DNA from 3 places in the Micromonospora sp. NPDC051300 genome. Region 3 is predicted to be linked to each of the others. Evidence: riboswitches for the same ligand, from Rfam matches in the RefSeq annotation. Region 3 holds a riboswitch; each other region holds the start of a gene.
The links. Region 3 has a riboswitch for S-adenosylmethionine ahead of ACIA5A_RS07250 (ABC transporter substrate-binding protein). Riboswitches for the same ligand answer to the same signal wherever they lie in the genome.
Positions count from the first base shown of each region.

Region 1: it holds a riboswitch for S-adenosylmethionine, as region 3 does, so the genes downstream of both, thrC (threonine synthase) here and ACIA5A_RS07250 (ABC transporter substrate-binding protein) in region 3, are expected to answer to the same signal.
Region 2: it holds a riboswitch for S-adenosylmethionine, as region 3 does, so the genes downstream of both, ACIA5A_RS00160 (aminotransferase class V-fold PLP-dependent enzyme) here and ACIA5A_RS07250 (ABC transporter substrate-binding protein) in region 3, are expected to answer to the same signal.

Region 1 covers NZ_JBITEP010000001.1:11,148-18,132, reverse strand. Annotated here, with positions in the region: gene ACIA5A_RS00085 (GNAT family N-acetyltransferase) at 1-467, opposite strand, end outside; gene thrC (threonine synthase) at 717-2,006, opposite strand; SAM riboswitch class I at 2,019-2,152, opposite strand; gene ACIA5A_RS00075 (DUF4232 domain-containing protein) at 2,290-2,919, shown strand; gene ACIA5A_RS00070 (hypothetical protein) at 3,189-3,971, shown strand; partial or broken gene ACIA5A_RS00065 (DoxX family protein) at 4,031-4,312, opposite strand; gene ACIA5A_RS00060 (ABC transporter permease) at 4,421-5,308, opposite strand; gene ACIA5A_RS00055 (alpha/beta fold hydrolase) at 5,308-6,985, opposite strand, start outside.
Region 2 covers NZ_JBITEP010000001.1:31,836-38,820, reverse strand. Annotated here, with positions in the region: gene ACIA5A_RS00180 (AI-2E family transporter) at 1-406, opposite strand, end outside; gene ACIA5A_RS00175 (GroES family chaperonin) at 561-908, shown strand; gene ACIA5A_RS00170 (hypothetical protein) at 989-1,156, shown strand; gene ACIA5A_RS00165 (PrsW family intramembrane metalloprotease) at 1,161-2,612, opposite strand; SAM riboswitch class IV at 2,636-2,756, shown strand; gene ACIA5A_RS00160 (aminotransferase class V-fold PLP-dependent enzyme) at 2,803-4,068, shown strand; gene ACIA5A_RS00155 (aromatic acid exporter family protein) at 4,079-5,320, opposite strand; gene ACIA5A_RS00150 (metal-dependent phosphohydrolase) at 5,390-6,025, shown strand; gene ACIA5A_RS00145 (DUF4031 domain-containing protein) at 5,951-6,292, opposite strand; gene ACIA5A_RS00140 (FAD-binding oxidoreductase) at 6,324-6,985, shown strand, end outside.
Region 3 covers NZ_JBITEP010000004.1:176,628-183,612, forward strand. Annotated here, with positions in the region: gene ACIA5A_RS07225 (extracellular solute-binding protein) at 1-147, shown strand, start outside; gene ACIA5A_RS07230 (ABC transporter permease) at 144-1,157, shown strand; gene ACIA5A_RS07235 (carbohydrate ABC transporter permease) at 1,154-2,074, shown strand; gene ACIA5A_RS07240 (amino acid ABC transporter ATP-binding protein) at 2,077-2,820, opposite strand; gene ACIA5A_RS07245 (amino acid ABC transporter permease) at 2,817-3,593, opposite strand; gene ACIA5A_RS07250 (ABC transporter substrate-binding protein) at 3,627-4,481, opposite strand; SAM riboswitch class IV at 4,726-4,836, opposite strand; gene ACIA5A_RS07255 (hypothetical protein) at 4,946-5,386, shown strand; gene ACIA5A_RS07260 (PadR family transcriptional regulator) at 5,426-5,995, shown strand; gene ACIA5A_RS07265 (acyl-CoA dehydrogenase family protein) at 5,992-6,985, shown strand, end outside.

The DNA of each region.
Region 1 (6,985 bases), on a different contig from region 3:
AGCCGGCGGCGCACGTCGGCGTTGGCCGCCGTCGCGCCCATCGCGGCGGCGAACGCGGCGCCCGGGAACTCCCGGTCCTCCTCGCCGGGCAGCGCGGCGACGGTGGAACCGACAAGCCGCTTGCCGCCGTGGTCCCGGAGCAGCCGCAGGCCGTGCTCGTGCAGCGCCCGCCCGATCCCGCGCCGCCGGTGGACCGGGTCCACCACCAGCTCGACGCTCGCGTTCTCAGTATTCTCCAGCGTGTGCAGGTGCAGCCGGAGCCAACCGACCGGCTCCCCGTCGAGGCGGGCGACGACCCACCGCCCCTCGACGCCGGGCATCGGGTGCCGCAGCAGCGCCTCGAACCGCCGCCGGCAGGTCGGGGGCAGGTCCGGTTCGTCGACGGCGCGGGCCGCGCAGTCGATCCGGTACGCCGCGTCGAGCGTCGGCAGGTCGGCGGGATCGAGCGGCGCGACGGTCAGGCCCATGACGGTGATCCTGGGCCGGGAACGGCGACAGGGCCAGCGGATTTCCGCTGGCCCTGCGCGAGGTTGGTCGGGAGGGACGTCCGCACAACGCCTCCGGCGTTGGGTCGCAAAACTTAGAAAAGTCTCCGGCGGATGCCCTCCCGCACCGAGCATCTTGCGCCGTCCGGTTCCTGCCGTCAAGTCCTTGGCGGCGCTTTTCTGCCACTCACCGCAGTCCCTCGCTCACCCGTTGGTCACCCCGACCCCCGGTCAGGAGAGGAGGCCGGCGTCGCGGGCGGCGCGGAGGTTGGGCTTGATGCGATGGGTGGGGCCGGCGGCAGCAGCCACCGCGTCGAGCGTCTTCAGGCCCTCGCCGGTGTTGAAGACCACCGTCTCCGCCGCCGGGTCCAGGCGGCCCGACTCCACCAACTTGCGCAGCACGGCCACCGTCACGCCGCCCGCCGTCTCGGCGAACACGCCCGTGGTACGCGCCAGCAGCCGGATGCCGGCGCGGATCTCGTCGTCGTCGGCGTACTCCATCCAGCCGCCGGTGCGGCGGACCGCCTCCAGCGCGTAGACGCCGGCGGCCGGGTCGCCGATGTTCAGCGACTTGGCGATGCCGGTCGGCTTGACCGGGACGATGGTGTCGCGCTCGTCGTGCAGCGCGGTGGCGATCGGGTTGCACCCGGCGGACTGGGCGCCGAACACCTTCCAGCCGTCGGCCGGCGCCTCCACCAGCCCGATCTCGACCAGCTCGGTGAACGCCTTGTCGATCTTGGTGAGCAGTTCGCCGCTGGCCATCGGGATGACCACCTGGGCCGGGATCCGCCAGCCCAACTGCTCGGCCACCTCGTAGCCGAGCGTCTTGGAGCCCTCGGCGTAGAAGGGCCGGACGTTGACGTTGACGAACGCGGTGTCCTCGAACTCGTCGGTCTCCACCAGCTCGCCGCAGAGCCGGTTCACGTCGTCGTACGAGCCGTCGATGGCGACCAGGTCGCCGCCGTAGACCGCGGTGGTGACGACCTTGCCCTGCTCCAGGTCGCTCGGGATGAAGACCACCGACGGCACGCCGGCGCGCGCGGCGTGCGCGGCGACCGAGTTGGCCAGGTTGCCGGTGGAGGCGCAGGCGTAGCGGGTGAACCCGAGCGCCCGGGCGGCGGTCAGCGCCACCGACACCACCCGGTCCTTGAACGAGTGGGTGGGGTTGGCGCTGTCGTCCTTGACCCAGAGCGGGCCGGTGAGGCCCAGCTCGGCGGCGAGATTGCCGGCGGTGACAAGCGGAGTCAGCCCCGGGTTGAGGGTGACCCGGGTGGCCGGGTCCTGACCGGCCGGGAGCAGGGCGGCGTAACGCCAGATGCTGTTCGGGCCGGCCTCGATCTGCTCCCGGGTGACGGTGGCCAGCGCGGCGGTGTCGTAGTCAACCTCCAGCGGGCCGAAACACTCGTAGCAGGCGTGCTGGGCGGCCAGCGGATAGCGCGCCGAACAGGCGCGACAGACCAGGGCGCGGGCCGGGCTGCGGGTGGTGTCGATGCCGGAGACGGCGGGAAGCGTCGACGTCATGTCGAGAAGTTCCTCTCATCTTTCCCCGCATCGCCGGGTGCGGCGGGGACGGAATTGGCACCTGCCCGCAGGGCGCTCGGCGTCGAGCGTGCGGGTGGTTGCCGGGGCGTCGTCGGGCCGTATCCCTCAGCCCCTCTGGATGAGGTATGCAGTTGTGCCGCCGAGTCTATGCGCCGCCCACGTCGTCGCCACCCCGGGATCCCACGCAGTGGGCCGGCGCAACGGCCGATCACGGCGGTCGGCGCGGACCTCGCCGCCCCCGGGACGGTGGCATGATCACCGGATGCGCAACGCGGCAGCCGGGACCGGCCTCCTCGCGGCACTGACGCTGCTGGCGGCGTGCACCCGGGCGCCGGCCCCGGACCCCAATCCGCAGCCGAGCCGGCACGACGCGACGCCGACCAGCCCGGCGACCTGCCCCCCGGACGGCGTCCGGATCACCGAGACCGGGGTGAGCGCCGCGATGGGGTTGCGGGCCATGGGCCTGGACCTGGTCAACTGCGGCAACCAGCCGTACGAGCTGCGCGGCTACCCGGCGGTGCGTCTGCGGGACGCCGACGGGGACCCGATCGCGGTCCGCACCGTCCCGGGCGCCACCGGGATCACCTCCGGCTTCGACGCCCCGCCCACCCGGATGGTGCTGCGCCCCGGCGAACGGGCCGGTGCGGCGCTGCTCTGGCGCAACACGGTCACCGACCCGACAGTGGTGGCGACCGAGGGCCGGCAGCTCGACGTGGCACCGGTGACCGGCCGCTCGTCGCAGCCGGTCACGCTGGACGGGCCGATCGACCTCGGCAACACCGGCCGGCTCGGGGTGAGCGCCTGGAAGCGCCGCGACCCCGACCCCACCACGGCACCGACCGCGCCGGAAGCCCCGCCGTCCTCAGCCGTGCCGCCGGACAACCCGCTGTAGGCAGTTCGGGCTACGCGACGGGAAAGAGCCAGGCCAATATGGCGACGATCAGTCCCACCATTCCGATCCAGACGGACAATCGATCCAGCCGCACGCCCGGTCCACTGCGAAACTTTCGCGTTCGGTCAGCCGACGACCGTTTTGCTTTCGACATCACAATCCTTTCCGACGATGCTGCGTGATGGTGCCGGCATGGTGCGGAACGGAAAAGCAACGAGGTGTACACATGGGATGGTGAAGGCCACGAATCATCGTGCTAGCTTCGCGCGATGATCCGCTTCCTGAGGCCCGTGTCGGAGAGCACCACAGGTGTTCGTCAAGCACGGGAGATGTTGCCCGAGTTGCTGAGCTCCGTCGCGTCGGGAAACCGAATGATCCACGTGACCAGACGCGGAGAACGCGTGGCGGCCATCGTCAGTCCCGATGTCGCGCAGAAGCTCCTCATGGTCGTCGGCGAGGGCGGGCCGGCCATCCCCGGCGACCTGGCCGGGGCCATCACGCTGATCGAGATGCTTCTGGAGGAGGACGAGCAACGCCGGCCCGACGTCAGCTCACTGCGCGCGGAGCGGCACGAGCTGACCGGAGCGTTCATCACGCTTGTCGACATCATGTTGCCCCACGCCATCCTTGACGGAGGCAGGTTGCGCGTGACGGATGACAACGGAGAAGTGGTCGAGACCAAGCTCGTCGCGAACATTCTGGTGAGGAGGCTCTACGGCAACCCGGACATCCAGGATTTCCCCCTGGACTGCTTGCCCGTCGTCGCGGGCAGCATCTGGGCCGCCCAGAACGGGACTGCCATCGGACACCGGCTGCAGATCCCGATCGAGGTGTCGCCGGTGGAGACGGTGGTATGGGCGTTCGCCGCGTACGAACTCTGTCGGATCATCAATCTTATCCATGGGAGCGGCACGGCGGAAGCGCTGATGTACGCGGTGGAGGAGTCCTCTCACGTCGACCTGAAGGGCACGGGAACCGATCCAGGTGACTGGGGATTCTGGTCCCCGCGGCAGAGGTGGGTGTTCGGTGACGGGCCCAGGCCCGGGGATTAGCCGAAGATCCCGGCCCCGGGACCGCCCTCGGAGGGCGGTCCCGTACCGGGATCTCGGGCTCAGGCAGGGACGGACGCGCGGGGAGCCGACGGGGCCCCGGCGGGGGCGGCGGGGCGGCGGCGGGCCAGCAGGGCGTCGAGCGCCCAGGGGCCGGGCCCGAGCACCGCGACCAGCAGGAACGACCAGCAGAAGATGGCGGCCAGCTCACCGCCGTTGCCGATCGGCAGCAGGCCGTGCGGCTGGTGCACCACGAAGTACGCGTACGCCATCGAGCCGGAGGCGAGCAGCGCGGCCGGCCGGGTGAACAGGCCGACGAGCACCAGAGCGCCGCAGACGAGCTGGCCGCCAAAGAGATTGAATTTAATCAATTCCTTGCTGGCGGGACAACTGCGTGGGAACGCTCCCATGATATGGGCGCGAGGCGTGAGCGGGGGCCCCGCCTTTCACGCTCAGCTGGTGATGTCCTTGCGCGTGAAGCGCCAGAAGGCGAGCGACCAGAACAGCGTGGCGTAGACGACCGCCGAGATCGCGCCCTTGACCACGTCGTCGGTCTGTATCGGCGACGACAGCAGGCCCAGCCAGGCGCTGCTGTAGTGCGTCGGCAGCAGGTTGCGCAGCCCGCCCAGCGCGGTGATCTGGTCGAGGATGCTGGACAGGATCCAGAGCAGCACCGCACCGCCGACCGCGCCGAGCGCGGCGTCAGTGGTCACCGACAGCAGGAACGCCAACCCGGCCACCACCAGCAGCACCACCGCCAGATAGCCCAGCACCCCGAGCAGCCGGAGCAGCCCGTCGACCGGGGCCAGCTCGGCGGAGACCTGGCTGCTCAGCGGCTTCCAGCCGTAGCGCAGCGTGCCGGCGACCAGCGCGGTGCCGGCCAGCAGCAGCAACGCCAGACCGGAGTACGCGAGCGCGACCACCAGCTTCACCGCCAGCAGCCGGGCCCGGGGCGCCGGCACGGCCAGCAGGTAGCGCAGGCTCCCCCAGCTCGCCTCGCTCGCCACCGTGTCACCGCAGAACAGCGCCACCACCACGACCAGCAGGAACGACGCCGACACCAGGATCGAGAACAGGGTGAAGTTGAGGCCGCCCGAGGTGGCCAGGTCGGCCAGGCTGGCGAACTCGCCCCGCCCGCCGCCGTCGTCGTCCCTCGAGTCGAACTGGAACGCCACCAGGATGATCAACGGCAGCAGCACCATGAACCCCAGCGCCAACTGGGTACGCCGGCGCGACGCCTGCCGCCGGAACTCCGCGCCGAACGGCAGGGTGGCCGACGGCCGGTAGCCGGCCGCCGCCCCTCCCGACGCGCTCGACGACGCCACCGAAGAGTCCGCCATCACCGGTCACCGCTTCCCCGAGAGTTCTCGCCGACCAGGGCGAGGAACGCGTCCTCCAGGCGGCGCCGGGGCACCACCCGGTCCACTCCGATGCCGGCCCGGACCAGTTCGGCCACCACCTCGCTGCGGGCGGTGCCGTTGGTGTCGACCACCAGCGCCCCGTCCTCGGCGGGCAGCACCCGCACGCCGTCGAGCCGGTCCAGCACCGACCGCGCCGCGTCCGGGTCGCTCACCTCGAACAGCACGCTCGGCGACTCGCCGACGATCTCCTCGACCGGGCCGGACGCCACGATCCGCCCCTTGTTCACCACCACCGCGTGGGTGCAGGTCTGCTCCACCTCGGCAAGCAGGTGGCTGGAGACCAGCACCGCCCGGCCGTCGGTGGCGTAGCGCTGGAGCACCCGGCGCATCTCGGCGATCTGCGGCGGGTCGAGCCCGTCCGTCGGCTCGTCGAGCACCAGCAGTTGGGGCAGGCCGAGCATGGCCTGGGCGATGGCCAGCCGCTGCCGCATGCCGTGGCTGTACTTCTTGGTCCGCCGGTGCACCGAGTCGCCCAGGCCGGCGATCTCCAGCGCCTCGTCGAAGTGGGCGTCCTCCCACGGCCGGCCGGTGGCCCGCCAGTACGCCTTCAGGTTGTCCAGCCCGGAGAGGTGCGGCAGGAAACCGGGCCCCTCGACAAGCGCGCCGATCCGGGAGAGCACCGGCGAGCCGGGCACCAGCCGGTGACCGAACACGTAGATCTCCCCGGCGGTGGGCTGGGTCAACCCCATCAGCACCCGCAGCGTGGTGGTCTTGCCGGCGCCGTTCGGCCCGAGCAGGCCCACCACCTGCCCGGGGTGCACCTCGAAGTCGACGTCGGAGACGGCGACGAAGCCGTCCGCGTACTCCTTGCGCAGGTTGCGCACGGCGAGCGGGACGCCCGCGTACTCCGGGTGCACGGAGCGGTCCTGGCGGCGGTGCCGGCGGCGGGTGAGCAGCACCACCACGACGAGCCCGACCACGATCGCGGCCAGCAGGCCGGCCAGGACCCAGCGCCAGATCGCGGCCGAGGTGGGGATCGGCGCGGCGTCCACGGTGGGCAGCACCAGCGGCCCGTCGCCGAGCGCCACGGTGTGCACCGCCGGCTCGGCGGGCGTGGCGTACGCCTGGTCCGAGGTCGCCACCACGAGCCGCAACCGGTGCCCGGCCTCCACCCGCCGGACGATCGCCGGCAGCGTGACGGTCACCGGTGCCGCGGCGTCGAGGCTGGCCGGCAGGCCGGTCAGTCGCACCGGCGCGACCAGGCCGTCGGGCAGCGTGGCCGCGCCCTGCGGATCGACGTCGTAGAGCTTGACGAAGAGCACCGCCTCGCCGGTCGCCGAGGCGGCCCGGATCCGCACGGTCGGCGCCCCCACCACGTCGACCGGGTCGTCCAGCGGCGCCGACTCGAAGCGGGCGTGCTGGCCGGGGATGTCACCGGCCACGCCGTCCAGCAGCGAACCGAGCGCGCCGGCGAACGGGATCGCCGAGATCGCCGCCGGGTTGCCGTTCGGTGGCACCGCGACCGGCTGGGCCGGGCCGGTCAGCGCCACGTCGCGGCGCTGCTGTCCGGTCACGCCCGGGTAGTCGTCGGTGCGGTAGCCGGTGGCCACCAGGCCGCGGTCGAGCGCGTCGAACCCGGCGATCCGGGAGAACGTG
Region 2 (6,985 bases), on a different contig from region 3:
AGCGGGCCTTCAGCAGCCAGCCGACCGCCGGGGCGAGGAGCGCCGAGAGCAGCAGCGCGACGGTCAGCGGGATGATCACGATGCTGATCGTGCCGACGATCTTGAGCAGCGCCCAGGTGACGATCCCGATCACGATCAGCCGCCAGCACCACGCGGCGGCGATGCGCAGCGCGTGCGGCACCTCGGTGTCGTCGCGGCTCACCGTCGAGTTGTGCATCGCGGCCGGCGGCTCGGCGCCCACCACGGTCGCCGACGGCGACGCCGCCGGACCGGGCGAACCGGGGGAGGCCACGCCGCCCGCCTCGCCGGGAGACGGGTCCCCGCCGGACCGCTCGGCGGCAGCCGCCTCACGACCCGACTCGTACGCGCGGCGGAGCCGTCCGCGCATCCGCTCGAAGCGGCTCAAGCGCACCTCCCGCAAAGCTGGTCCACCCACGTCACAGGGGAGACAGGATACGTCCGACCGCCCCACGGTAGGGCGGTCCCGCCACATATTGCCCCGTCGCCGCACCCGGCAACCACGACGGAACCGGCCGGGCGGCACGCGGTAGCGTCTTCGCGTGACCGCCGACCAGAGTCTCGACACCGGGCTGCCCATCCGCCTGCTGCACGATCGCGTGCTGGTGCGTACCGAGGGCGCGGAGGGGGAACGCCGCTCCACCGCCGGCATCGTCATCCCGGCGACCGCGGCGGTCGGCAAGCGGCTGGCCTGGGCCACCGCGGTGGGCGTCGGGCCGCACGTCCGCTCGATCGTGGCCGGGGACCGGGTGCTCTTCGACCCGGACGACCGCTCCGAGGTCGAACTGCACGGCCGGGCGTACGTGCTGCTGCGCGAGCGCGACGTGCACGCGGTGGCGGCGGAGCGGGTGGAGAGCGCCGAGACCGGTTCGACCGGGCTCTACCTCTGACGGCCGCCCCCGCGCCGGCGCCGTTTGCGGCGCTGCCCGGCGGGAAGCCCAGGCACCTCAGCGCGCCCTGGGGAGGGACCATGCCGATCGTGATCAAGAGGATTCTCGCCTGGGGGTTCCTCGCGTTCCTGATCTACTTCATGGCGTTCCGGCCGGACGGCGCGGCGCAGCTTTTCCGGGGCATCGGCGCGGCGCTGATGGCCATCGCCCAGGGGCTCGGCGACTTCCTCACCGGCCTGATGTCCTGACCGCTCAGCCGTGCGGGTGCCACGGGTGCGGGGCGTGACCGACCGGCGGGGGCGGCGGGGCCAGCACCACCGGGATCGGCACCACCGGCTCGTCCGGCGCCTCGACCGTGCGCCGGGACCCGTCCGGGAACCGCAGGTGGTAGCGCTGACCGTCCCAGACCCCAACCGGCGCCTGCGGGTCCCGCCCGACGAAGAACGACCGGTACGCGGCGATCGAGTCCAGCAGCTCCCGTTCCTCCCGTGCCGTCCGGTCCCGCTCGGCGGGCTTGCGGTCCAGCCCCCGGCGCATGCCGTCGCGCAGCAGCGCCAGCCGGGTGGCGGCGAACTGGTAGCCGCGCATCGCCTTCACCCCGCCGTCGCCGGCCACCCGGCGGGCCCAGGCGCGGGCCGCGTGCCGCCGACCCAGGCTGCCCAGCGCCGCCACCTCGGGTGGGGTGAGCCAGCCCGCCCGGACGTAGTCGGGCAGCGTGCGCTCGGTGAGCCGGCCCTCCCAGGCGCGCAGGCCGACGGCCAGCCCCACCATGCCGAAGAAGATCGGCACCATCACGCCGATGTAGCCGTAGAGCACGATCACCGGCTGCCCGGTGACCTGCGCCAGCGACGGGATCAGGTTCCAGGTGCCGTGCAGCATCATGGCCAGCAGCAGGCCGGCGAGCGGGGCGAGGATCCGCACCCGCCGGTCGGCGGTACGCGCGGCGACGCCCAGCCCGACGCCGGTCATCGACGTGAACAGCGGGTGGGCGAAGCCGAACAGCAGGATCCGCACGATGAAGATCGCGATCACCTGCTGCGCGCCGGTGGCCGGGCCGTACTCCTCGACGCCGGTGCGGTAGCCGTAGCCGCCCAGGTAGAGGATGTTCTCCACCATGGCGAAGCCGACCGCGGAGAGCCCGCAGTAGACCAGCCCGTCGGTGACCCCGGAGAACTCCCGACGCCGGAAGATCAGCAGCAGGATGGGGCCGGCGGCCTTGGTCAGCTCCTCGATGAACGGCGCGACGAGCACCGCGGTCAGCGCGGCGGGCAGCCCCCAGTCCTTGAACAGCCGCGCGCCCGTCTCGTTGACCAGCAGCGAGATGGCGGTGGAGACGAACGCGCCCCACGCGAAGCAGAAGATCAGGTATTTCAGCGGCTCGGGCTCGTAGCGGTCGAGCCAGAGGAAGCAGGACACCAGCACCGGCACCGGCAGGATCGCCGCGATCACGCCGACCAGCAGCGCCTCGGCGCCCAGGCTCTCGCCCAGCGTGAACACCATGAACAAGGCGCCGGCCGCGATCAGCAGCACCACCCCGGCCAGCGCCAGGAAACGCCGCCAGCCGAGCCGACGCAGCGGCATCCGCGGTGACGGCGCCCCGGGCGGCGGGACGGCGGGCGCGGACGGCGGCGGCAGTGCTCCGCCGGGCGGGGTGACGGCCATGCGGTCAGCGTAGTCACCCACGCCCCACTGTTCCGGCCGCATCACGACGGCTATGCTCCGGAACAGGTCACGAGCGCCAGCGTCAAGCCCCGGCTTGCTGGCCGGCAACCCTCGTCAGTTCGCGGTGGGGTGCCCCGGGTGATGACCGGGCCCAGCGCCGCCTCGCGTGCTGGGCAAGCGCGGACCCCTTCGGCGAGATCCGGGGGTCCCCGGTGGCCCGGGAGGCTCCGCCATGACCGTCACCCTCGTACCCGCCCTGCCCACGCTGCAGGTGCCGGCCCGGCCGGACCCGCTCGGCGTGCTCGGCGTGCCCGGAGAGATCAACCTGGACCACGCCGCCAGCGCGCCGTGCGCGCGGGCCGCGGCCGACGCGGTGGCCGAGCTGCTGCCCTGGTACGCGAGCGTGCACCGCGGCGCGGGCGCGCTGTCGCGGCGCTGCACGCTTGCCTACGAGCGGGCCCGGCAGACCGTGGCGGACTTCCTCGGCGCCCGCCCCACCGACCACGTGGTCTTCACCCGGAACACCACCGACGCGGTGAACCTGCTGGCCCGGGCGCTGCCGGCCGGCACCACGGTGGTCACCTTCGGCGGGGAGCACCACGCCAACCTGCTGCCCTGGCCGCGCGGCTCGGTGCGGCTGCCGGTGCCGGACAGCCCGGCCGGCGCGGTCCGGTCCCTCGACGCGGCGCTGGGCGAGCTGGCCCGCGACGCCCGGCCCGGCCTGCCGGTGCTTGTCGCCGTCACCGGGGCCAGCAACGTGACAGGCGAGTGCTGGCCGGTGACCGAGCTGGCCCGGGTGGCCCACCGGTACGGCGCGCGGATCCTGGTGGACGCCGCGCAGCTCGCCCCGCACGCGCGTGTCGACGTGGCCGCGTCGGACCTGGACTACGTGGCGCTCTCCGGCCACAAGCTGTACGCGCCGTTCGGCGCGGGCGTGCTGGTCGGGCGCGCGGACTGGCTGGACGCGGCCCCGCCGTACCTGCCCGGCGGCGGCGCCACCAGCCACGTCGGCGCGGCCACCCACGACGTCAGGTGGGCGACCGGCCCGGCCCGGCACGAGGGCGGCACCCCGAACCTGCTCGGCGCGGTGGCGCTCGCGGCGGTCGGCGCGGCGCTCGACGCGGCGGACCGGGCCGCGCTGCACGCCCGGGAGCAGGCGTTGCTGGCCCGGCTGCGCGCCGGCCTGGCCGCGCTGCCGGACGTGGTGGAGTTGCGCACGTTCGGCCCGGACGCGCCCCGGGTGGGCATCGTCAGCTTCGTGGTGGCCGGGCGGGACTCCGCCGAGGTGGCCGCGCACCTGGCGGCCCGGCACCGGATCGGCGTCCGGGACGGCCTGTTCTGCGCCCACCCGCTGACCCGCCGTCTGCTCACCGAGGCCGCCGCCCGGTCCGGCCGCACCGACCTGCCGCCCACCGCGCTGCGCGCCAGCCTCGGCCTGGGCACCACCGAGCACGAGGTCGACACCCTCCTGCGGGCCCTGGCCACCCTCCCGGGCTGACCGCCGACGGTCAGCCGACCGGCGGGGCGGTGGGCGGTTGGGGCGTCTCGTCGGTCTGCTGGTCGTTGCCGTGGAACGCCTGGCGGACCAGGCGGTTCGCCTCCTCCTGCTCGATGCCGGAGGCGACCATCAGGTCACTGGCCGCGGTCCGCACCTGCGCGATCACCACGCTGCCGGAGAAGCCCACCCCCTCGGCGTACGCCCGGCCGGCCTCGCTGACCGCGCGCAGGGTCCGCTCCCGGGCCTGCTGCGGCTCCTCCCCGGCGGCGAACTCGTGCCGGAGCAGGCGTACCGCCTCGGCGAGGTGGGCGACCGCGTCCGGCATCGGCTCGGGAATCTCCTCCTCGTCCTCGATCATGGTAACCGAGCGGCGGATCAGCGTGCCGCTGTTGCGCATCGCCCGGTCGATCGGCTCGGCCGCCTCCGCGTAGTGGGTCAGCTCGCTGCGCCGGTGCCAGCGCGCCGGCGAGATGGTGATGGTCTCCTTCGCGCCCTCGATCGCCTCGCCGAGCGCGGCCAGTTCCTCCTTGTTCTCCCGGAGCCGGAACAGCGCCCGCTGGGCCGCGCCCCGGTCCCGGTTGCGCAGCGCCTCGGCGCAGGCGTCGAGCTGTTCGGCGAGCAGGTCCAGCGCCGGCCGGGCGGCCCGGTTGATCACCCGCAGCGGGTTGAGCGGCAACAGCAGGGCGGTGACGATCAACGCGATGCTGCCGCCGAGGAACGCGTCGACGAAGCGCGGGAACTCCAGGTTCTGGGTGGACGGGCTGAGCGTCACGATCAGCACCGCGGTCGCCGCCGCCTGGATCACGATGGCCACGCTCGCCCCGGCGAAGATGGTCAGCAGGATCGCCGAGGTCACCACCAGCGCGAGCTGCCAGGCGCCGGTGCCGAGGAAGTAGATCAGCACGTCGCCGACCAGGACCCCGACCGCCACCCCGATGATCAGTTCGACGGTGCGCCGGAACCGCTGCCCGACCGAGGCGGCAAGCGTGCCCACCGCGGAGATCGGCGCGAAGACCGGCTGCGGATTGTGCAGCAGCCGGTGCGAGACCAGATAGGCCAGGCCGGCCGCGAGCCCGGCCTGCAACGCCAGGCCGAACGCGGTACGCACCCGGTGCAGCCGGTCGTGCAGGGTGGCCTTGCTCTTGTCGCGCAGCTCGTCCACGGCGGCGGCGATCCGCGGCCCGTCCAGGTCGGCCAGCCCCTCGCGCGAGGTCATCCGCCGCAGGAGCGGCGGTCGTCGGTCCCGGGCCATGGCGGGTACTACCCGTCCCGCCCGGGGTGAATCCTCGCCCCGGCGCCCGGATCGGGCAGACTGCACCGGGTGGACGAGCTGACGGCACGGTGGGAGCGGGCGGCGCGGGCGGCCGGCGCGACCGACCCGGGCGGCGTCCGGCGGGCCGGGGACCGGCTGCTGGCCGGCTGGCGGGAGCCGCACCGACGCCACCACACGGTGGACCACCTGTGCACGGTGCTCGACGTGGTCGACGCGTACGCCGATCGGGCCCGCCGCCCCGACCTGGTCCGGCTCGCCGCGTGGGGCCACGACGCGGTATACGACCCGCGCGCCGGCGGCGACGCCAACGAACGGGCCAGCGCCGACCTGACCGGCGACCTGCTCACCGCCGCCGGGCTGCCGACCACGGCGGTCGACGAGGTACGCCGCCTGGTGCTGCTCACCGCCGGTCACGCCGTCGGGCCGGACGACCCGGACGGCGCGCTGCTCTGCGACGCCGACCTGGCCGTGCTGGCGGCCCGACCGGCCGACTACGACAGGTACGCCGCCGCGATCCGCCACGAGTACGCCCACGTCCCCGAGCCGGACTTCCGCGCCGGTCGGGCCGCCGTGCTGCGGCACCTGCTCGACCTGCCGGCGCTCTACCGGCTAGCCGAGCCGCACGCCCGCTGGGAGGACCGCGCCCGCGCCAACCTGACCCGGGAGCTGACCGGCCTCGCCTGAGACCCGGGCGGCCCGGTGCTTCGGGCGACGCAGGCCGGCGACGTGCAGCCGGCGGACGATCTCCCGGGACGGGACCACCGTGGCGCCCAGCCAGACCGCCACCGGGAACCGCTCGGCGGGCAGGTCGTAGTGGTCCCGGTCGAAGCCGCGCCGGGGCACGCCGAGCATCTCGGCGAAGGCGTGCAGTTCCGCGTACGAGACGTCGCTGATCAGGTGCGACCAGAGCCGGCCGCGCCAGGGCACCGCGGGCGGGTCCAGGTAGAGCATGACGACCGACGGTACGCGTAGCCTTCCCGGCATGGCCGCCCATCCCCTCCTCGACGACCTGCGGTCCGCGCTCGGCGATTCCGCCGTGCTGACCGACCCGGACCTGCTGGCCGGTCACGAGCGCGACGAGGCGGACCTGTGCGCCTCGGGCACCCCGCTGGTGGTGGTCCGCCCCCGCGACACCGCCCAGGTGGTGGCCGCCGTGCGCGCGGCCGGGCGGCACGGCGTGCCGGTGGTGCCGCAGGGGGCGCGGACCGGGTTGGCCGGCGCGGCGAACGCGGTGGCCGGCGCGATGGTGCTGAGCACGGTGGCGATGGACCGGATCGTGGAGGTCGACCCGGTCGGCCGGATCGCCGTGGCGCAGCCCGGCGTGGTCAACGCGGCGCTGGCTCAGGCGGTGCGGGCGCGCGGGCTCTGGTATCCGCCGGACCCCGGCTCCTGGGAGTCGTCCACGATCGGCGGCAACGTGGCCACCAACGCCGGCGGCATGTGCTGCGTCAAGTACGGCGTGACGAGCGAATACGTGCTCGGCCTGGAGGTGGTGCTCGCCTCCGGCGAGGTGCTGCGCACCGGCCGGCGCACCGCCAAGGGCGTCGCCGGGTACGACCTCACCCGGCTGTTCGTCGGCTCCGAGGGCACGCTCGGCGTGATCACCGAGGTGACCGTGGCGCTGCGTCCCGCGCCCGAGGCGTC
Region 3 (6,985 bases):
GTGCCGACCGAGGACAAGTTCACCGACGTGCTGCGCGGTCGGCGTCCACTGAGCGACGCGGACGCCATCGTCGCCGAGTGGAAGGCCAACGGCGGGGAGGAAGCCCGCAAGCTGCTCGCCGACTCGCTGCCCAAGGGGAGCAGGTGAGCGAGCCGGCCGTCGTGGTCGGGCCCGAGCGGGCCCGACCCGACGCCCCGGCCCCACCGGGCCGCCCGCCCCGCCGTCGACGGGTTCCGCTGCGGGCCCGGCTGCGCCGCGACTGGCAACTGCTCGCCATGGTGGCGCCCGGTTTCCTCGTCCTGCTGGTCTTCAGCTACCTGCCCATCGCCGGCAATGTGATCGCGTTCCAGGACTACAACCCCTACCTGGGCGACAACCCGTGGGCGGCGTTCGCGCACAGCAACTGGATCGGCTTCGGTCAGTTCCAGTTGCTCTTCGACGACCCGGCGTTCTGGGACGCGTTCCGCAACACGCTTGCCATCACCGCGTTCCAACTCGTGTTCTTCTTCCCGCTGCCGATCCTGCTCGCGGTCATGCTGCACAACCTGCTCTCCAGCCGGCTGCGCGGGCTCGTGCAGACCGTCGTCTACCTGCCGCACTTCTTCAGCTGGGTGCTGGTGGTCAGCTTCTTCGTCGCGATGTTCGGCGGCGCGGGGCTGCTGGCCCAGACCATGCGCGACGCCGGCATGCAGCCGTGGAACGTGATGACCAACCCGGACACGTTCATCGTCCTGGTCACCGCCGAGGCGGTCTGGAAGGACGTGGGCTGGGGCACCATCGTGTTCCTCGCCGCGCTGTCCACGATCGACCAGAACCTCTACGAGGCGGCCGCCGCGGACGGCGCCGGACGGTGGCGGCGACTGTGGCACATCACCCTGCCCGGCCTGCGTCCGGTGATCGTGCTGCTGCTCATCCTGCGCCTCGGTGACGCGCTCTCGGTCGGCTTCGAGCAGTTCCTGCTGCAACGCGACGCGGTCGGCCGGCAGGCCGCCGAGGTGCTCGACACGTTCGTCTACCACTTCTCCATCGCCACCGGGAACTACGGCTACGGCGCGGCGGCCGGCCTGTTCAAGGCCGTCGTCGGCCTCGTGCTGATCCTGGCCGCGAACCGGGTCGCGCACCTGCTCGGCGAACGAGGGATCTACTCGAAGTCATGACCACGACCATCCGCCGGCCGTCCGGCGCGCGAAACCGCCGGCCGGCCTGGGAGGAGCCACCGACAGCGGTCGGTCAGGGGCTGAAGGCCGTCCTGCTCACCCTGCTGGTGCTCGGCGTGCTCTTCCCGCTCTGGGTGGTGCTGGTGACCAGCCTCTCCTCCCGGCAGACCATCAGCGACGCCGGCGGCCTGGTGGTCGTGCCGAGGGGCATCGACGCCTCGGCCTACCAGACCATCCTGGCCGGCGGCGCGGTCACCCGGGCACTGTGGATCAGCACGCTGGTCACGGTCTGCGGCACCGCGATCGCGCTGACCGTGACCGTGCTGGCCGCGTACGGGCTGTCCCGGCCGGGTTCGGTGGGCCACCGCTGGCTGCTGGCGTACTTCCTGCTCCCGTTCCTGGTCTACCCGCCGCTGGTGCCCCGCTATCTGGTGGTCACCGGGTTGGGGCTGAAGGACACCATCTGGGCGCTGGTCCTGCCGCCGGCGATCAGCGTGTTCAACCTCGTCGTGGTGCGCGGCTTCTTCCAGGGCATCCCGCAGGAGCTGCTGGACAGCGCCCGCATCGACGGGGCCGGCGACTTCCGCACGCTGGGTCGGATCGTGCTCCCGCTGTCGCGCGCGGTCATCGCCGTGGTCGGCCTCTTCTACGCGGTCAGCTACTGGAACGTCTGGTTCGACGCGCTGCTGTTCATCGACCGCAACGACATGTACCCGATCCAGCGCGTGCTGCAGAGCTACCTGCTGGCCGGGCAGGCGCCGCACACATCCGGCGGCACCACCGGGGTGACCATGCCGCCGACCGAGGCGATCAAGATGGCGGTGGTGGTGCTGACCGTCGCGCCGATCGTCGCGGTCTACCCGTTCGTGCAGCGGCACTTCATCAAGGGGGTGCTGATCGGCGCGGTGAAGGGCTGACCTCAGAGCACCTGGGACAGGAACCGGCGCAGCCGGGGATGCTCCGGCGCCTCGAACACGGCGGCCGGCGGCCCGGCCTCCAGCACCACGCCCGCGTCCATGAACGCGACCGTGTCCGCGACCGTGCGGGCGAAGCCCATCTCGTGCGTGACCACCACCATGGTCATGCCGCCGGCGGCGAGGTCCGCCATCACCGCCAGCACGCCCTTGACCAGCTCCGGGTCCAGCGCCGAGGTGGCCTCGTCGAAGAGCATCACCTGCGGGCGCAACGCCAGCGCGCGGGCGATGGCGACGCGCTGCTGCTGGCCGCCGGAGAGCTGCGCCGGCCGGGCGTCCGCCTTCGCGCCCAGCCCGACCAGGTCGAGTTGGGCGCGGGCCAGCGCCACCGCCTCGTCCTCGTCGAGCTTCTTCAGCTTCCGCAGCGCGAGCGTGACGTTGCGCAGCACACTCAGGTGCGGGAAGAGGTTGAACTGCTGGAACACCATGCCGATCCGCTGCCGCAGGGCGTCCGGGTCGTCGCGCAGCACGCTGCGCCCGTCCAGCAGCACGTCACCCCGGTCCGGCTCGATCAACCGGTTGATCGTGCGCAGCAGGGTGGACTTGCCGGAGCCGGACGGCCCGATCACACAGGCCGTGCCGCCCCGGGCCACGTCCAGGTCGGCACCGCGCAGCACCCGGTGCGCGCCGAAGGCCAGGTGCACGTCGCGGACGGCGAGGCTGACCGAGCCGGCGGTGGTCGTGGTCATCGCGGGTTCCCTCCGGTCGGGGCGACGCCGGCCGGCGTCGGCTCGGGTTCGGGTTCGGGCGGGGTGGTCGGGCGGCCCTGGCGCAGCCGGCGGTCCAGCCAGTTGACCGCGTGCGTCAGCGGCACGGTCAGCAGCAGGTAGAAGAGGCCGGCCAGCAGCAGCGCCGACTGGTTGCCGGTGTTCGCCGCGTAGTCCTGGCCGATCCGGAACAGCTCCCGCTGGCTGGCCAGCAGGCCGAGGAAGTAGACCAGGCTGGAGTCCTTGATCAGCGCGATGAGCTGGTTGACCCAGGCGGGCAGCACCCGGCGCACGCCCTGCGGGATGATCACCAGGCGCATCGCCGCGCCCCAGGAGAAGCCGAGCGCCCGCGCGCCCTCCAACTGGGCGGCCTCCACGCTGAGGATGCCGGCGCGGAAGATCTCGCCCAGGTAGGCGGCGGCGATCAGCGACAGCGCCAGCACGCCCAGCGGATAGGGGTTGGGCCCCCACACCTCCATCCCCAGTGGCGCCAGGCCGACGCCGATGAGCAGGATCGTGGCCGCGGCCGGCAGGCCGCGGAACACGTCGGTGTAGACCCGGGCCGGCCACCGCAACCATCGGGTACGCGAGATGCCCGCGACCGCCAGCAGCATGCCCAGCACCGAGCCGAGCAGGGCGGCGGAGGTGGCCAGGATCAGCGTGTTGGGCAGCCCGACGGTCAGCATCTCGGGCAGCGCCTCGCGCATCGAGTCACCGTCGAAGAAGGTCTCCCAGAGGGTGCTCAGGGGATCCATCGTTCCTCCGTCCGCTCTGCTCGGGTCACCGGCTCAGGAGGCGGCCGACGGCGAGGGCACCGGGACGCTGCCGCTGCCGGGCGTGAAGTCGGCCGGGATCGGCCGGCCCGGGTAGTACTGCGCCTGCAGGCGGCTCCAGGTGCCGTTCGCGATCACCTGGTCGAGGCCCTTGTCCAGCGCCTCGCGCAGCTTGTCGTTGCCCTTGGCCACCGCGTACGCGGTCGGGGCCGGGCTGAGCTGCTTCGCCGCCACCGTGATCTTGCCGTTGCTGTCGGCGGCGGACTTGTCGCCGATCTCGGCCGGGGCGATCCAGGCGTCCGCGGTGCCGGCCTTGAGCTGGTTGACCGCACCGTTGTAGTCGGGCACGCGTACCGGGTTCAGCTTCTCCCGGGTGGCGAAGTCGTCCTGCACGGTGCCCTGGACGACCACCACCCGCTTGCCGGCGAGCTGGTCGAAGCCGGTGATCGGGGAACCGGCCGGCACGTCCAGGCCGAAGTAGCCGAAGTCGTAGCCGTTGCCGAAGTCGACAGTCTTCTTCCGGGCCTCGGTGACCGTGATCGACGAGCTGCCGACGTCGAACTTGCGGTTGGCGACCTGGGAGAGCAGGGCGGAGAAGTCGGTGCCGACGAACTCCACCTTGAGGCCAGCCTTCTCGGCGACGGCGGTGAGCAGGTCGTTGTCGAAGCCGGTGAACTTCCCGTCCTTCAGGTAGACGTTCGGCGGGGCGTCGGTGAGCGTGCCGGCCCGGATCACCCCGGGCTGGAGCAGGCCGTACGGGTTGTCGGCGGCGTCGTCGGCGCCACCGCCGCAGGCGGTCAGCGCGGTGGCGGCGAGCACGGCCGCGGCGCCGAGCGTGGCGACGCGGGTCAGGGCGGTACGGATACGCACGATTTTTCTCCATAGTGGACGAACACGCGGGGCGCGTGCCGGTGCCGGCGCCGCCGGGGCACGGCGGAGCCGGGAGGGTGGATCGGAAAAGGGGGTGGAACGCTCGCTCAGCGCGCGACGCGACAGCGGTCGCTGCACACCCGCATCAGGTCGACGTGGCGACGCCTGATCAGCGCGGGGCGGAACGGGAAGGGCTGGGGCGCGAACATGGGTCTCCCTGGTCGTCGGTGCTGACCTGGGTGCCAGGCCACGCTTGCGCCGACGGCTGTCGGCGCCTGGTCCTCACCCGGAGCACCCCACCGTGGTGGAGGGTTGCCGGCCAGCGAGCCGGGGCTTGACGCTGGCGCTCATGACCTGCCGAGAAGGCTAGCAGCCCCGGGGCGCGGGCCGTCCAGCCGTTATGACCACCCTCACGCGCCGTGCCTTACCGGGCGGTTCCGGCGACCGGGTCTCAGAATGGCCTGATGGACTCCCGGCGGGTGACCCTGGACGACCTCGGCGCCTGGCTGATCAAGGGAAACGCGGAGCGGGCGGACCTGGCCGGCCGCTTCGCCGCCGACCCGACCGTGACCGGCTGGTGCGTGCGCCAGGGCTACCGGGTGCGCCTGATGCGCGCCGGTCAGCCGGTGGTGTTCTGGGCCAGCGGCAGCCGGGGCCGGCTGCCGTACGGCGTGTGGGGCGTGGGCCGGGTGGCCGGGGCGCCGCGCCCGGGGGAGCCGGACGGACCGTGGACGCTCCCACTTGACCTCACCGTCCTCGCCGAGCCGCTGCGGGTGCGCCGGGAGCTGCTGCGCGCCGACCCGCGCTGGGCCGACGCCGAGGTGCTCCGGCAGCCGCAGGCGGCGAACCCCTCGTACCTGACCGTGGCCCAGTTCGACGCGTTGCGTGAGTACCTGCCGCACTAGGTCTTGCTATGCAACAAAGTGCATAGCAAGATGGCCGGCATGTCGCTGGAGCACGCCATCCTCGTCTCGCTCCTGGAGCAGCCCGCCTCCGGCTACGAGCTGGCCCGGCGCTTCGACCGCTCGATCGGCCGCTTCTGGACGGCCACCCACCAGCAGATCTACCGCGTGCTGCGGCAGATGGCCCGGAATGACCGGATCACCGGCGTCGAGGTCGGCCAGGACGGCCTGCCGGACAAGACGATCTGGTCGGTCACCCCGGCCGGCCGGGCCGCGCTCGTCGACTGGCTGCACGCCCCGGTGCGCCCGGAGGCGGTCCGGCACGAACTCGCCGTCAAGATCCGCGGCGCCGCGTTCGACGACCCCGCCGGCCGCGGCACCCTGGTCGCCGAGGTCGAGCGCTACCGCGCCGACCACGAGACCGTCCTCGCCGGCTACCTGGCCGGCGAGCGCCGCGACTTCGGCTCCGTCGCACCCGACGCCCGGGCGGCGTTGCAGCACGTCGTGCTGCGCGGCGGCATCGCGTACGAACGGATGGTGCTGGCCTGGCTGGACGACGTCCTGGCCACCCTCCGCGACCTCGACCCCGACCCGGAAAGGCCCGCTGCGTGAGCGACCCGCTGCTGTTCCACCCGCACCACTACGACCCCGCCGACCTCGACGAGACCTCGCGGCGGCTGCTGCGCGCCACGATCGACTGGTTCGAGACCCGCGGCAAGCGCGCCCTGGTCGACAGCTACCACGCGCGCGAGTGGTACGCCGACTTCCTCGACTTCGCCGCCCGGGAACGCCTCTTCGCCACCTTCCTCACCCCGGCAGCCGACGGCGCGGACGACAAGGACAAGCGCTGGGACACCGCCCGCAACGCGGCGCTCAGCGAGATCCTCGGCTTCTACGGCCTCGGCTACTGGTACACCTGGCAGGTCACCGTGCTCGGCCTCGGCCCGGTCTGGCAGAGCGGCAACGCCGCCGCCCGCGCCCGCGCCGCCGAGCTGCTCGACCAGGGGCACGTGATGGCGTTCGGCCTCTCCGAACGGGCGCACGGCGCCGACATCTACGCCACCGACATGCTGCTCACCCCGGACGGCGAGGGCGGCTTCCGGGCCACCGGCGGCAAGTACTACATCGGCAACGGCAACGTCGCCGGGCTGGTCTCCGTCTTCGGCCGGCGCGCCGACGTCGAAGGCCCCGAGGGCTACGTGTTCTTCGCCGCCGACAGCCGCCACCCCGCCTACCGGCTGGTCCGCAACGTGGTCAACGCGCAGATGTACGTCTCCGAGTTCCGGCTGGCGGACTACCCGGTGCGCGCCGAGGACGTGCTGCACACCGGCCCGGCCGCCTTCGACGCCGCGCTGAACACCGTCAACGTCGGCAAGTTCAACCTCTGCACCGCGTCCATCGGCATCTGCGAGCACGCCATGTACGAGGCGGTCACCCACGCCCACGGCCGGGTGCTCTACGGCCGACGGGTCACCGACTTCCCGCACGTGCGCCGCGAGCTGACCGACGCGTACGCCCGCCTGGTGGCGATGAAGCTGTTCAGCGACCGGGCGGTCGACTACTTCCGCTCGGCCGGCCCGGACGACCGCCGCTACCTGCTGT